Regions from separate parts of the Streptomyces sp. NPDC055103 genome, predicted to be linked through region 1. Evidence: riboswitches for the same ligand, from Rfam matches in the RefSeq annotation. Region 1 holds a riboswitch; the other holds the start of a gene.

What was found. A riboswitch is a leader RNA that binds a small molecule or an ion and turns the genes downstream of it on or off. The one in region 1 is predicted to bind cobalamin.
Region 2: it holds a riboswitch for cobalamin, as region 1 does, so the genes downstream of both, ACWFR1_RS27320 (energy-coupling factor ABC transporter permease) here and ACWFR1_RS09635 (ribonucleoside-diphosphate reductase subunit alpha) in region 1, are expected to answer to the same signal.

The regions. Positions count from the first base shown of each region.
Region 1 is NZ_JBSGTX010000010.1:130,167-137,177, reverse strand. Features, by position in the region: gene ACWFR1_RS09635 (ribonucleoside-diphosphate reductase subunit alpha) at 1-1,659, opposite strand, end outside; cobalamin riboswitch at 1,792-1,918, opposite strand; gene ACWFR1_RS09630 (GNAT family N-acetyltransferase) at 1,984-2,484, opposite strand; gene mctP (monocarboxylate uptake permease MctP) at 2,570-4,225, opposite strand; gene ACWFR1_RS09620 (DUF3311 domain-containing protein) at 4,222-4,485, opposite strand; gene ACWFR1_RS09615 (GntR family transcriptional regulator) at 4,663-5,427, opposite strand; gene ACWFR1_RS09610 (extracellular solute-binding protein) at 5,712-7,010, shown strand.
Region 2 is NZ_JBSGTX010000049.1:4,864-11,874, reverse strand. Features, by position in the region: gene ACWFR1_RS27340 (oxidoreductase) at 1-757, opposite strand, end outside; gene ACWFR1_RS27335 (ATP-binding cassette domain-containing protein) at 855-1,745, opposite strand; gene cbiQ (cobalt ECF transporter T component CbiQ) at 1,742-2,491, opposite strand; gene ACWFR1_RS27325 (energy-coupling factor ABC transporter substrate-binding protein) at 2,498-2,983, opposite strand; gene ACWFR1_RS27320 (energy-coupling factor ABC transporter permease) at 2,980-3,678, opposite strand; cobalamin riboswitch at 3,708-3,914, opposite strand; gene ACWFR1_RS27315 (RidA family protein) at 3,957-4,442, shown strand; gene ACWFR1_RS27310 (VOC family protein) at 4,459-4,854, opposite strand; gene ACWFR1_RS27305 (ArsR/SmtB family transcription factor) at 4,851-5,153, opposite strand; gene ACWFR1_RS27300 (PTS-dependent dihydroxyacetone kinase phosphotransferase subunit DhaM) at 5,227-5,637, opposite strand; gene dhaL (dihydroxyacetone kinase subunit DhaL) at 5,643-6,263, opposite strand; gene dhaK (dihydroxyacetone kinase subunit DhaK) at 6,335-7,011, opposite strand, start outside.

The sequences.
Region 1 (7,011 bases):
GCCGCTGCGCTCGGCGAGGTCGGCGGACGCCTCGTACGCGGCGAGCATGATCCGCTCGGCGATACGGGTCGACAGCGCGCGCGCCGCGGGGGAGTCGAAGGGCAGCTTCAGCTGGAAGAAGACGTCCTGGAGGCCCATCGCGCCCAGGCCCACCGGCCGCCAGCGGGCGTTGGAACGCCCGGCCTGCTCGGTCGGGTAGAAGTTGATGTCGACGACCCGGTCGAGGAAGGTGACGGCCGTGCGGACGGTCGCGTCGAGCCGCTCCCAGTCGATGTCGCCGTCGCGCACGAACGCGCCGAGGTTGACCGAGCCCAGGTTGCAGACCGCGGTCTCGCCGTCGTCCGTGACCTCCAGGATCTCCGTGCAGAGGTTGGAGGAGTGGACGGTGTGGCCGGGCTCGGCGGTCTGGTTGGCCGTCCGGTTCGAGGCGTCCTTGAAGGTCATCCAGCCGTTGCCGGTCTGGGCCAGGGTCCGCATCATCCGGCCGTACAGGTCACGGGCCGGCATGGTCTTGCGGGCCAGGCCCTTCGCCTCGGCGGCGCGGTAGGCGGCGTCGAACTCCTCGCCCCACAGGTCGACGAGCTCGGGCACGTCCGCGGGGGAGAACAGCGACCAGTCGGCGTCGGCGTTCACGCGGCGCATGAACTCGTCCGGGATCCAGTGCGCGAGGTTGAGGTTGTGCGTGCGGCGCTGGTCCTCGCCGGTGTTGTCGCGGAGCTCCAGGAACTCCTCGATGTCCGCGTGCCAGGTCTCCAGGTAGACGGCGGCGGCGCCCTTGCGGCGGCCGCCCTGGTTCACGGCGGCGACGGAGGCGTCGAGGGTCTTCAGGAACGGCACGATGCCGTTGGAGTGGCCGTTGGTGCCCCGGATGAGGGAACCGCGGGCGCGGATGCGGGAGTACGAGAGGCCGATGCCGCCGGCGTGCTTCGAGAGGCGCGCGACCTGGTGGTAGCGGTCGTAGATGGAGTCCAGCTCGTCCTGCGGGGAGTCGAGGAGGTAGCAGGAGGACATCTGCGGGTGGCGGGTGCCGGAGTTGAAGAGCGTGGGGGAGGAGGGGAGGTAGTCCAGACGGCTCATCAGGCCGTACAGGGCGCCGACCTCGTCGAGCGCGCGGACGCTCTCGTCCTCGGCCAGACCGCAGGCCACGCGCAGCATGAAGTGCTGCGGGGTCTCGATCACCTTGCGGGTGATCGGGTGGCGCAGCAGGTAGCGCGAGAAGAGGGTGCGGAGACCGAAGTAGCCGAAGCGGTCGTCGCCGGCGCGGTCGATGGTGGCGTCCAGGCGGTCCGCGTGCAGCGCGACGAAGTCGGCGGTGCGGTCGGCGATCAGACCCTCGCGGTGACCGACGGCCACGGAGGCAGAGAAGGAGACCGCACCCTGGCCCGCGGCCTCGTCGGCGATGGTGATCGTCAGGAGCCGGGCGGCGAGCCGGGAGTAGGCCGGGTCCTCGGAGATCAGACCGGCGGCCGCCTCGGTGGCCAGCTCGCGCAGTTCCGCCTCGTCCGACGTGGCGCTGCGGCCGCGGAGGGCGGCGGCGGCGACCTTGCCGGGGTCGGTGTCGGGGAGGTCGGCGGTGAGATCGGTCAGGGTCCGCAGCAGTACGGTGCCGGGTCCGTCGCTCTCGATCGCCGTGGCCGGATCGGCGGGCGCGATGGTCACGTGGGGGCTCTCCCTCGCTCGGCTCGGGGCCGCGGCGGGGGAAGGCGGGCAGGCGGGCGCCCGTACGCCGGGCGCGCCGCGTCCACCGGCCCACTCCGCGAGGCCCGGACGTCAGTGACACCCGGAACGGTCGGACCGGGTGCGCTGCCGGCAGGTCCTCGGACTCACTTCGTACGCGCGTATGGGTATGAAGCACACCGTTGCGGGACAGTTCCGGATTCGCGCCGGATTTCCCTGCGTCGACAGCGAGCACGAGCATACATGTGGGGGGCGCCGCTCGCGGAACCCCCCACATGTTGTGTCGCCCGGGCCTGGCTCCCGGTGTCAGAACTCCAGGGCGTACGTCCGCAGGGAGTGGCCGGGGATCGGTTCCCAGTCCCGTTCCGGGGTGCGGACGAAGCCCATCCGCTCGTAGATCCGATGTGCCGAGACCATCTTCGCGTCCGTGGAGAGCACGAGCCGCGCGCATTCCGGCACGGCCCGCGCGCGGTCCGCGCAGTGGCGTACGAGGGCCTCTCCGACGCCCCTGCCGCGGGCCTCCGGCGCGACCACGAGCATCCGGAACTCGGCCTCGCCGGCGACGGCGATGTCGGCCCAGGGGGTGGAGCCGGGGGCGAAGGTCACCCCGCCGATGATCCGGCCGTCCTCGTCGACGGCGACGAGCACCTCGGCCTCGCGGGCCCGCCGGGCGGTGTCCCGGAGCACGGCCAGGTAGAAGTCGTCCTCGCCGTGCAGCAGCAGCCCGTCGTTCAGATAGGTCCGCCCGGTGAGTTCCCCGAGCTCCTCGTACTCCTCGGGCCGTACCGCCCTGATCGTGAAGTCCATGCGAGCAGTCTGCCTCGGAGGAGGTACGGGAAAGGGCCCGGGATCTCCTGGTGGAGATCCCGGGCCCCGCGTCCGTACCGCCGGTTCAGTGCGCTCCGGCGCCGACCTTCGGGTCGGCCTGCGGGTCCGTGTCCGGCTTCGCCTCGCGGGCCGGCGCGTCGCCCGCGTCGGCCGTGTAGTCCGAGGGGGAGGTCTCGTCGATGCCGTCGGGGGCCTTCGCGGCCTTGAGGACGAAGGTCAGGACGACCGTGACGACGACGTTGAGGACGAAGGCCGTGAGGCCGATGTAGCCGATCTCGCCGATGCCCGGGATCTCGGCGGAGGAGCCGCCGAAGTGCTTCTGGGTCGGGCTGGCGACGCCGTACGCGGCGACCGTGCCGTAGACCATGCCCACGGCCCAGCCGGCGAGCAGCGCCCAGCGGTGGAACCAGCGGGTGAACAGGCCGCCGACCAGCGCCGGGAAGGTCTGGAGGATCCAGATGCCGCCGAGCAGCTGGAAGTTGATCGCGACCGTCTTGTCCATGGTGAGGACGAAGGCGAGCGCGCCGACCTTCACCAGGAGCGAGACGAGCTTGGAGACCTTGGTCTCCTGGGCGGGGGTCGCGTCCTTCTTGATGAAGTCCTTGTAGATGTTGCGGGTGAAGAGGTTGGCCGCGGCGATCGACATGATCGCGGCCGGGACGAGCGCGCCGATGCCGATCGCGGCGAAGGCGACGCCCGCGAACCAGTCGGGGAACATGGTCTCGAAGAGCTGCGGGATGGCGAGCTGGCCGTTCTTGACCTGGATCCCGGCGGCGATCGCCATGAAGCCGAGCAGCGCGAGCAGGCCCAGCATCAGCGAGTACAGCGGCAGGATCGTGGTGTTGCGGCGGATCACCTCACGGCTGCGCGAGGACAGCGTCGCCGTGATGGAGTGCGGGTACATGAAGAGCGCGAGCGCCGAGCCGAGGGCCAGCGTGGCGTACGTCCACTGGCCGGCCTCGCCGGGGACGAGCGTGCCGCGCGGCTTGCCGGTCGCCGGGTTGGTCTGCGCGTAGGCCTCGCCGGCCTTGGCGAAGATCTCGTCGAAGCCGCCGAGCTTGATCGGGATGTAGATGATCGCCACGGCGATGACGATGTAGATCAGGGTGTCCTTGACGAAGGCGATGAGCGCGGGCGCGCGCAGCCCCGAGGAGTACGTGTACGCCGCGAGGACGCCGAAGGCGATGAGCAGCGGCAGGTCCTTGATGAACCAGTGCGTGGTCTCGCCGCCGCCGACGCCCATCACGTCCAGGACGGCCTGGATGCCGACGAGCTGGAGCGCGATGTACGGCATGGTCGCGAGGATGCCGGTGACGGCCACCGCGAGCGACAGGCCCTTGGAGCCGAAGCGGCCGCGTACGAAGTCGGAGGTGGTGACGTACCCGTGCTTGTGCGAGACCGACCAGAGGCGCGGCAGGAAGGTGAAGATCAGCGGGTACACCAGGATCGTGTACGGGACGGCGAAGAAGCCGGCCGCGCCCGCCGCGTAGATGGCCGCCGGTACGGCGACGAAGGTGTACGCCGTGTAGAGGTCGCCGCCGAGCAGGAACCAGGTCACCCAGGTGCCGAACGACCGGCCGCCGAGGCCCCATTCGTCGAGGCTGTTCTCGTTCGCGGCCCTGCGCCAGCGCGAGGCGAGGAAGCCCATGACCGTGACGGCCAGGAAGAAGAAGATGAAGACGGCGAGTGCCACGCCGTTCACGCCGGACACGTCCTTCATCGCGCGTCACCTCCCTTGCGGGCGCGCTGGTCCAGCTGCCACAGCTTGTACGCGATCATGGTGAGAGCGGTGGAGATCAGCACCCAGAGCATCTGGTACCAGTAGAAGAACGGGATGCCCGCGAAGAGCGGTTCGGCCTTCGCGTACGAACTCACCCAGAGCATCGCCACGAACGGCGCGAACAGGCAGAGTGCGATAACCACCCGCAGGGGCGTGATGGTCCCTTGGTTCCCTTGTTTCCCTTGTGTCACTTCTGGCATCGTGCCTCGTCCCCTCGCTGATCACCTTGGTAATGGTGGGGAAATCTAGGGGACGCTTCAGCTCCACGGAACCCCCGTCCGCATAACGGATGTGATTGCCCCACGGAAGTTCCGGACACGCGAAACGAGGGGGCCGCCGAATTCTCGGCGACCCCCTCGTCAGGTGTGCGGATCGGCTCAGCCGTTGGGCCGCTTGAGGCGCGCCACGAACTTGTACCGGTCGCCGCGGTAGACGGACCGGACCCACTCGACCGGCTCGCCCTGGGCGTCCAGGGAGTGGCGGGAGAGCATCAGCATCGGCAGGCCCACGTCCGTACCGAGCAGACCGGCCTCGCGCGGGGTGGCGAGGGAGGTCTCGATGGTCTCCTCGGCCTCGGCGAGGTGCACGTCGTAGACCTCGGCGAGCGCCGTGTAGAGCGAGGTGTACTTCACCAGCGAGCGGCGCAGCGCGGGGAAGCGCTTGGCCGAGAGGTGAGTGGTCTCGATCGCCATCGGCTCGCCGCTCGCCAGGCGCAGCCGCTCGATGCGCAGCACCCGGCCGCCGGCCGAGATGTCGAGCAGTCCGGCGAGCGTGTCGTCGGCGGTGACGTACCCGATGTCGAGGAGCTGCGAGGTGGGTTCGAGGCCCTGTGCGCGCATGTCCTCCGTGTACGAGGTGAGCTGCAGGGCCTGCGAGACCTTGGGCTTCGCCACGAAGGTGCCCTTGCCCTGGATGCGCTCCAGGCGGCCCTCGACGACCAGCTCCTGGAGTGCCTGGCGCACGGTGGTGCGCGAGGTGTCGAACTCGGCGGCGAGCGTGCGCTCCGGCGGGACCGGTGTGCCGGGCGGCAGGGTCTCCGTCATGTCGAGCAAGTGCCGCTTCAGTCGGTAGTACTTGGGCACGCGCGCGGTGCGAGTGGCGACCCCGCCCTCCGGTTCCGTGCTGCCCGCGTCCCTGGCCATGGCCTGCCTTCCCGACTCCTGTGCTGCTGCCGTCACCGGCTCCTCCGTCTGTAGCGGCTCACATGGTGGCACGGACCGGTCACGGGTCGTCGCCCTACCTCAGGTGTCGGTCCGATAACGGACGCGACTGCCCTTCTTATACACCCTTGACACCCCTAAAGGTCTAGGCCAAGCTCCGAGTACTGGTCTAAACCATTAAAGACCAGGTCCCAGCCCCACGAGCACTACCTGACGTATGTCTTCGCGCGGTGGGCAGGGTGGCAGGCATCCCTGAGGAGGGTGGCGTGAAGCGCAAGCTCATCGCGGCGATCGGCGTCGCGGGCATGATGGTCTCTATCGCTGCATGTGGTTCGGACAGCGGCAAGAAGGAGTCCGACGCCGGCAAGCCGTCGGCCGGTGGCGACAAGACCCTGACCGTCTGGGTCATGGACGGTTCCGCCCCGGACCCGTGGATGGCCGAGGTCAACAAGGCGTTCGAGGCCAAGCACCCCGGCGTCAAGGTCAAGGTCGAGAAGCAGATCTGGAACGGCATCCAGGAGAAGGTCACCACCGCCCTCTCCGAGGACACCCCGCCGGACGTCCTGGAGCTCGGCAACACCCAGACCGCCGGCTATGCGGTCACCGGCGGTCTCGCCGACCTGACGGGCGACAAGGCCAAGCTCGGCTACGACGCCTGGAACAAGGGCATGCTCGCCTCCAACGAGCTGGACGGCAAGCTGTACTCCGCTCCGTGGTACGCCGCCAGCCGCGTCGTCATCTACGACAAGGCCGCCTACAAGAAGGCCGGCGTCACCCCGCCGAAGACCCGCGCCGAGTGGATCGACGGTCTGAAGAAGCTCAAGGCCGCCGACCCGAAGTCGCAGGCGATCTACCTGCCGGGTCAGTCCTGGTACGTGCTCGCCGGTCTCATCTGGGACGAGGGCAGCGACCTCGCGGTCAAGGACGGCGACAAGTGGAAGGGCAACCTGTCCTCCCCCGAGGCCGTCAACGCCGTGAACTTCTACAAGGAGCTGGCGTCCTTCTCCAACGCTCCGAAGGACAAGGACGAGGCGACCCCGCAGCAGTCCACCGACGTCATCCCCAAGGGTGGCGTGGCGTCCTGGATCGGTCTCGGCTGGGAGGCCGGCGGCGCGATCGACGCCATGAAGAAGGCCGGCAAGACGGCCGACTTCGGCTACTTCCCGATCCCGGGCAAGACCGCTGACAAGCCGGGCTCCGTCTTCCTCGGCGGCTCCAACCTCGCCATCGCCGAGCGCTCCCAGAACAAGGAGCTCGCGAAGGAGTGGCTGGCCCTCGCCGCCGGCAAGGAGTACATGACGACGTACGCGAAGGCCACCGAGGGCGCGCTGCTCCCGAACCAGGACGCCGCGCAGTTCAAGCCGGCCGCCGGCTCCTTCGCCGAGTCCATGGCCGTGTCGTCCGCATCCGGCAAGGTCACCCCGGTGACGCCGGGCTGGGCGAACGTCGAGACCGCGCCGAACCCGATCAAGGACTTCATGACGAAGGTCCTGAAGGGCGAGGACGCCAAGGCGGCCGGCGAGGCGGCCGACAAGGTCATCAACGAGCGCATCAACCAGCAGTAAT
Region 2 (7,011 bases), on a different contig from region 1:
TGATGGTCGCGCCGGCCGCCTCGATCTCCTTGGCGAGCTGGACGACCTCCTCCAGGGTGGAGCCGCCGGGGACGAGGTCCAGCATGGAGAGGCGGTAGACGAGGATGAAGTCCTCGCCGACCCGCTCACGGATCCGGCGGACGATCTCCAACGGGAAGCGGACGCGGTTCTCGTACGAACCGCCCCACCGGTCGGTGCGCCGGTTCGTGGCCGCGGCGATGAACTCGTTGATGAGGTAGCCCTCGGAGCCCATGACCTCGACGCCGTCGTAACCCGCCTCCTTGGCGAGCTCGGCGCAGCGCGCGTAGTCCTCGACGGTCTGCTCGACCTCGGCGTCGGTCAGCTCGTTCGGTACGAAGGGGCTGATCGGGGCCTGGATCGCGCTGGGCGCGACGAGGGCGGGGTGGTACGCGTAGCGGCCGAAGTGCAGGATCTGCAGCGCGATCCGGCCGCCCTCGCCGTGCACGGCGTCGGTGATCACCCGGTGCTCGGCGGCCTCCTCGGAGGTGGTGAGCCTGGCCCCGCCGTCCCAGGGGCGGCCGGCGTCGTTGGGCGCGATGCCGCCGGTGACGATCAGGCCGGCGCCGCCGCGGGCGCGCTCCGCGTAGAAGGCGGCCATGCGCTCGAAGCCGTGCTCCGCCTCCTCCAGGCCGATGTGCATCGAGCCCATGATCACCCGGTTGGGCAGGGTCGTGAACCCGAGGTCGAGCGGGCTCAGCAGATGCGGGTACGGGGTGGGGGTGGGGGTCGCGGTCATGGGGGGCGCCTCCTCGCGCAGGATCCGTCGACCTCAGTTCTAGGGGACCCCACTCCGTTATGCAACTAGTTGCAGAAGGTTCGGGACGTGATATCTACTACTCAGTAGCAAGCGGTGCGACAGCCGACCAGGCGTCCAGCTCCTCCGGCGTACGCGGCTCGGGCGCACCGGGCGCGAGCAGCCCGTGGGCGCGCAGCAGCCGCGCCACGGTCGTGCCCCACGGCCGCCGCAGCCGCGCCGCGTCGAGCAGGGCGTCGTCGGCGAGGAGCTCGGCGACCGGCCCGGTCCGCAGGCCGGCCGGGGAGAGCACCGCGGCCTCGTCCGCCCAGCGCAGCGCGAGATCCACGTCGTGCGTCGCCATCACCACCGTCGTCCCGGACGCGCGCAGCCGCCCGAGGGCGTCGAGGAGCCGCTCCTGCCCGTGCGGGTCGAGCCCGGCCGTCGGCTCGTCCATGATCAGAACCCGGGGCCGCATGGCCACCGCGCCAGCGATCGCGGCCCGCTTGCGCTGCCCGTACGACAGCAGATGCGTCGGCCGGTCCTCCAAGGCCACGATGTCGAGCGCCTCCAGGGCCTCCCGCACCCGGAGCCGTACCTCCTCCTCCGGCAGCCCGAGGTTCATCGGGCCGAAGGACACGTCCTGACCGACCGAGGCCGCGAACAGCTGGTCGTCCGGGTCCTGCACCACGAGCTGCACGGTCGTCCGCAGCCGGGTCAGCCCCTTCCGGTCGTACGTCACCTCCGTCCCGTCCAGGAGCAGCGACCCGCTGCCGCGCCGCAGCCCGCCGCTGAGCAGCCGCAGCAGCGTCGTCTTGCCGCTGCCGTTCCGCCCGAGAAGCGCGATCGACCGTCCTTCCGGCACCGCGAAGTCGACACCGGACAGGACCGCGGGCCCGTCCTCGTACGCGAAGCCCGTCCCCACCAGCTCCACGACGGGAGTCGGAGGGGGCGTCGAGGGAGCCGGTGGAGGGGCCGTCGGAGCGGTCACGGCAGGAACCTTTCGAGTACGAGGGTGAGGGCGACGAGCCCGCAGAGCAGGGCGGCCACCGCCGTCAGGAACCGGCGGGAGACCGCGGCGGCGGGGACCAGGACCCGCAGGTTCCCGTCGTAGCCCCGCCCCGCGAGCCCCGACTGCAGGCGCTGCGCCCGGTCGAAGGCGCGGACGAACGAGGTCGCTCCGAGCCCGGCGAGCGAACGCCAGGTGGCCGCCCGGGTGGCGTGCCCGAGGCGGGCCGCCTGGGCCTGTCGGATCTTGGACAGCGAGTCGAGCAGCAGGAAGATGATCCGGTACATCACGAGCGCCACGTCCACCACGGGAGCCGGCACCCCCGCCCGGACGAGCCGGGGGAGCACGTCGGAGACCGGCGTCGTGAAGGCGAAGAGCAGCACCCCCAGCGAGGCGGCCGCGGTCCGGAGCAGCAGCTCGCCCGCGTGGACGGGGCCGCCCGGCGCGAGAGCCACGAACCCGCGCGGCCCACCCACCTCGAAGAGCAGCGGCACCGCTCCCGTGACGCAGAAGCCGAGGGGGACACGGAAGGCCCGCCACAGCTGACGGCCCGCCACCCCGGCCGGGCCGAGCAGCACCACGAGCGTGGCCGCCGCGACGAGCACGGCACCGGGCCACGGCGGCAGACACACCGCGCACAGTGTGAGGCCGAAACCGAGCAGGGCCTTCTCGACGGGATGGCGGCGGCGCCAGCGACTGCTGTGCGCCGCCGCGTCGATCGGCAGCATGGGCGGCTACGCGTCCTTGCCGTCGGCGGAGGTACCGGAGCCCGCCGAGGCGGAGTGCGCGGCGCCGTCTTCGGCCTTCGCGGCGTCTGCGGTGCCGGCGGTCTCCGAGGTCCCGGCGGCCTCAACGGCCTCGGCAGCCTCAGCCGCCTCTGCGGCTACCGAAGCCGTCGCCAAGGCGGCGCGGGCCTCGCCCTGGCGTCGTCCGCGCCGTACGCCGAAGTAGTACGCGAGGACACCGGCGCCCAGCGCCGCCTGGAGGGCGAACAGCGCCGACTCGATCTCCGCGGACGGCGGCTCGTACAGGGGGCTGAACCACGGTTCGTACTCCGGCTGGAGCTCCGTGATCGCGGTCTCCGCCTCCGCGTCCGCCCCGGTGAAGGGCTCCTCCTTGTGGTCGCCGAGCCCCAGCGCGAGCGGCAGCACCGCGAGCGCGGCGACGACGAGCAGCAGGAGGGCGTTGATCTTCGTGTTCCGGCTGACGGTGACGCTCATCGCGGAGCCGCCCCCTCGCGTCGCTTCGTCACGGTCCGGCCCAGGACGCCCAGCCGGGTCAACTCGCCCTTGCTGGACTGGGTGAGCAGCCGCATCACGAGCACGGTGAGCAGGCCTTCGCTCACCGCGAGCGGAATCTGCGTCACGGCGAAGATGGAACCGAACTTGGCCAGGGCGCCCATGACGCCGCTGCCCTGGTCAGGGAAGGCCAGCGCGAGCTGCACGGTCGTGACGCAGTACGTGGACAGATCGGCGACGAACGCGCCGCAGAAGACGGCGACCATCAGCGGCGCGCCGAACCGGCGCACCAGCAGGTAGGTCCCGTACCCCGCCCAGGGCCCGACGATCGCCATCGAGAAGGCGTTCGCGCCGAGCGTGGTGAGCCCGCCGTGGGCGAGCAGCAGGGCCTGGAAGAGCAGGGTGATCGTCCCGAGGACCGCCATGATCGGCGGCCGGAAGAGGATCGCGCCGAGCCCCGTACCCGTCGGATGCGAGCAACTGCCCGTAACCGAGGGCAGCTTGAGCGCCGAAAGGACGAACGTGAAGGCGCCGGAAGCGCCGAGCAGCAGGGTGGACTCGGGGTTGGACCGTACCTCGCGGGTGAGCGCGCGCACCCCGTGGACGATGAACGGAGCGGCCGCGACGCCCCAGGCGGCGGCGTGAGCGGGGGGCAGATACCCCTCGGCTATATGCATGGTCGGGAGACCCTCTCCAGCACCTCGTGGATGGACAACGCACCCTGGCCGGTCTCCTGGCTGACGGTCATACGTCCCGACTCCGCCTTCCCACACCGAGGCGGTATCCCACGACGGTCCAGTGGCTTGCCCGAGGGTGTCTCCCGCGGGTGTGGAGCCGGAACTCCCGATCACAGTGGCGAGGGCCGCACCGGTACCGCACCGGTTTCCCGTACACCAAGGCCCTGCGACACTAGTGCGTTGATCAGGTACATCACAACGTGAAGGGGTGCGGAGCGATGGATGACGGCCGACGGACGGTCAGTTCCGGTTCGCCGCTCGAACCGGAGATCGGGTTCTCCCGGGCCGTACGCAAGGGGGCGCACGTCGCGGTCGCGGGGACCGCTCCCATCGGCGACGACGGGGGCGTCGTCGCGCCGGGGGACGTGTACGCGCAGACCGTCCGGTGTCTGGACATCGCCGAGGCGGCCCTGAAGGCGGCGGGGGCCTCGTCGGAGGACGTCGTACGGACGCGGGTCATGCTGACCGACGTGACCCGCTGGAAGGAGGCCGCGCGCGCCCATGGGGAACGGTTCGCGGCGGTCCGGCCGGTCACGACCTTCGTCGAGGTCTCGCGTTTCATCGACCCCGAATGGCTCGTCGAGATCGAGGTCGACGCCGTGCTCGACACCGTCACCGGCACCGGCACGGCACCGGCACCGGTACCGGCACCGGCACCGACGTCGACCTCGACTGACGCGCGGAACGGCTACTCCCGCTCATGACTCCTGCCACTCCTGCTTACACCTGGGGCTTCGTCGCGATCTGGATCAGGTTGCCGCAGGTGTCGTCGAAGACGGCGGTCGTGACGGGGCCCATCTCCAGGGGCTCCTGGGTGAAGCGGACGCCGAGGCCGGTCAGGCGCTCGTGCTCGGCCCGCACGTCGTCGACGGCGAACTGGGCCAGCGGGATGCCGTCCTGGACGAGCGCGTCGCGGTAGGACTTGACCGCGGGGTGACCGGCGGGCTCCAGGAGGAGCTCGGTGCCGGCGGGCTCGTCGGGCGAGACGACGGTCAGCCACCGGTCCGTCTCGCCCAGCGGGACGTCGTGCTTCTTCACGAAGCCGAGGATTTCGGTGTAGAAACGCTCGGCCTTGGCCTGGTCGTCGACGAAGACGCTGGTCAGGTGGATCTTCATGGGGTGCTCTTCTCCGGTCCGGGTGCGTCGGCCACGGGCCACCGCTCGGTGATGTGCCGCAAGGGGGCCGTGTTCAGGTCGTGGAACTTGTAGCGGCCCTCCCGCCTGGTCTCGACGAGCCCGGCGGCCTCCAGCACGGCGAGGTGCTGGGAGACTCCCTGGCGCGAGATGCCGAGCTGATGCCTCATGCTCAGCCGCGAGCAGATCTCGAACAGTGTCTGTCCGGACTTCTCCGCGAGCTCGTCGAGGATCGTGCGGCGGGTGGGGTCGGCCAGGGCTTTGAAAAGGTCGTCGGCCACGACCCCAGGATAGGCAACCGCTCACTTGCCTATCAAGTCGGGGTGCGACGTGTCCCGCGCCCGGGTGAAACCCTCACTCCTTGCGATAGCTGTACGCCTCCGAGGCCGCGGCGGCCACCGCGTCGAGATCCCCGCCCGCGCTCGCCGTCACCAGCGCCGCGACCGCGCCCTCGACGAACGGCGCGTCCACCAGACGGGCGCCCTCCGGCAGCTCGTCGCCCTCGGCGAGCAGCGCCTTCACGGTCAGGACCGCGCTGCCCAGGTCGACCAGGAGCGCCACCCCCGCGCCGCCGTCGACGGCCTTCGCCGCCTCGCAGATCAGCTCGGCGCTCGTCCCGAGACCGCCGCCGGGAAGCCCGCCGGCCGGCAGGATCGGCGCGGTCCCGCCGCCGCCCGCGAGCCCCCGGGCCAGCGCCGCCACCGAGGCCGCTACCTCGGCGCTGTGCGAGACCAGCACGATCCCGACCGGCGCCGTGGCGCTCACCGCGCTCACTCGGCACCCTCCGCGCGAGCCGTCTCGGCGAGCTCAGCGAAGAGCAGCGCCGACGACGTCGCTCCGGGATCCTGGTGCCCGATCGACCGCTCGCCGAGATAGCTGGCCCTGCCCTTGCGTGCCTGGAGCGGTACGGTCGCGAGCGCGCCCTCCTCGGCCGCCGCGCGCGCCGCCCCGAAGGAGCTCCGCAGACCCTCCACGGCCGGGACGAGCGCGTCCAGCATCGTCTTGTCGCCCACCTGGGCGCCGCCCAGCTGGGACACGGCGGCGACACCGGCGCCGAAGGCCTCAGCGAGCCGCTCCCGGTCGACGCGCTCCTCGTCGCCCAGCGCCTTGCCGGCACGGCGCAGCAGCGTCCCGTACAGCGGCCCCGAGGCCCCGCCCACCGTGGAGATCAGCTGCCGCCCGGCGGCGACGAGCGCCGCACCGGGGGTCGCGGGCGGCTCCTTCGCGAGCAGCTCCGCCACGGCCGAGAACCCGCGCTTCAGATTGGCGCCGTGGTCGGCGTCGCCGATCGCCGAGTCCAGCTCGGTGAGCCGGTCGGCCTCACGGTCCACGGCCACGGCGGTCGCCTCCAGCCACCGCACCAGGAACGACGCACCGAACGTCAAGCTCATGCCGACTCCCTCCACTCCCTGTCCCACTCCCTCTGCCTCTCCGTATCCCGCTCCGTCTCCCCTAAGGTGACTCACCGGCCCCACCGCAGCGCGGGCGTCTCCACCGGCGCGTCCCACAGACGGAGCAACTCCTCGTCCACCTGGCACAGGGTGACCGAGCAGCCGGCCATGTCGAGCGACGTCACGTAGTTCCCGACGAGCGTCCGGGCCACGGGAATCCCGCGCTCGCCCAGGACCCGCTGCACCTCGGCGTTGAAGCCGTACAGTTCGAGCAGCGGCGTCCCGCCCATGCCGTTGACCAGGACGAGCACGGGCCCGGACGGGCGCAGGTCCTCGACGACGGCGTCGACGGCGTAGTCCGCGATCTCCCGAGAGGTCATCATCGCGCGCCGCTCGCGCCCCGGCTCGCCGTGGATGCCGACACCCAACTCCAGCTCACCCGCTGGCAGATCGAAGGTGGGGCTGCCCTTGGCCGGGGTGGTGCAGGCGCTCAGCGCGACCCCGAAGGACCGCGAGCGCTCGTCGACCCGGCGGGCGATCGCCTCCACCCGCTCCAGGGGAGCGCCCTCCTCGGCGGCGGCTCCGGCGATCTTCTCCACGAACAGGGTGCCCCCGGTCCCGCGCCGCCCCGCCGTGTACAGACTGTCCGTCACCGCCACGTCGTCGTCGACCAGGACTTTCGCGACCTGGATGCCCTCGTCCTCGGCGAGCTCCGCCGCCATCTCGAAGTTGAGCACGTCGCCGGTGT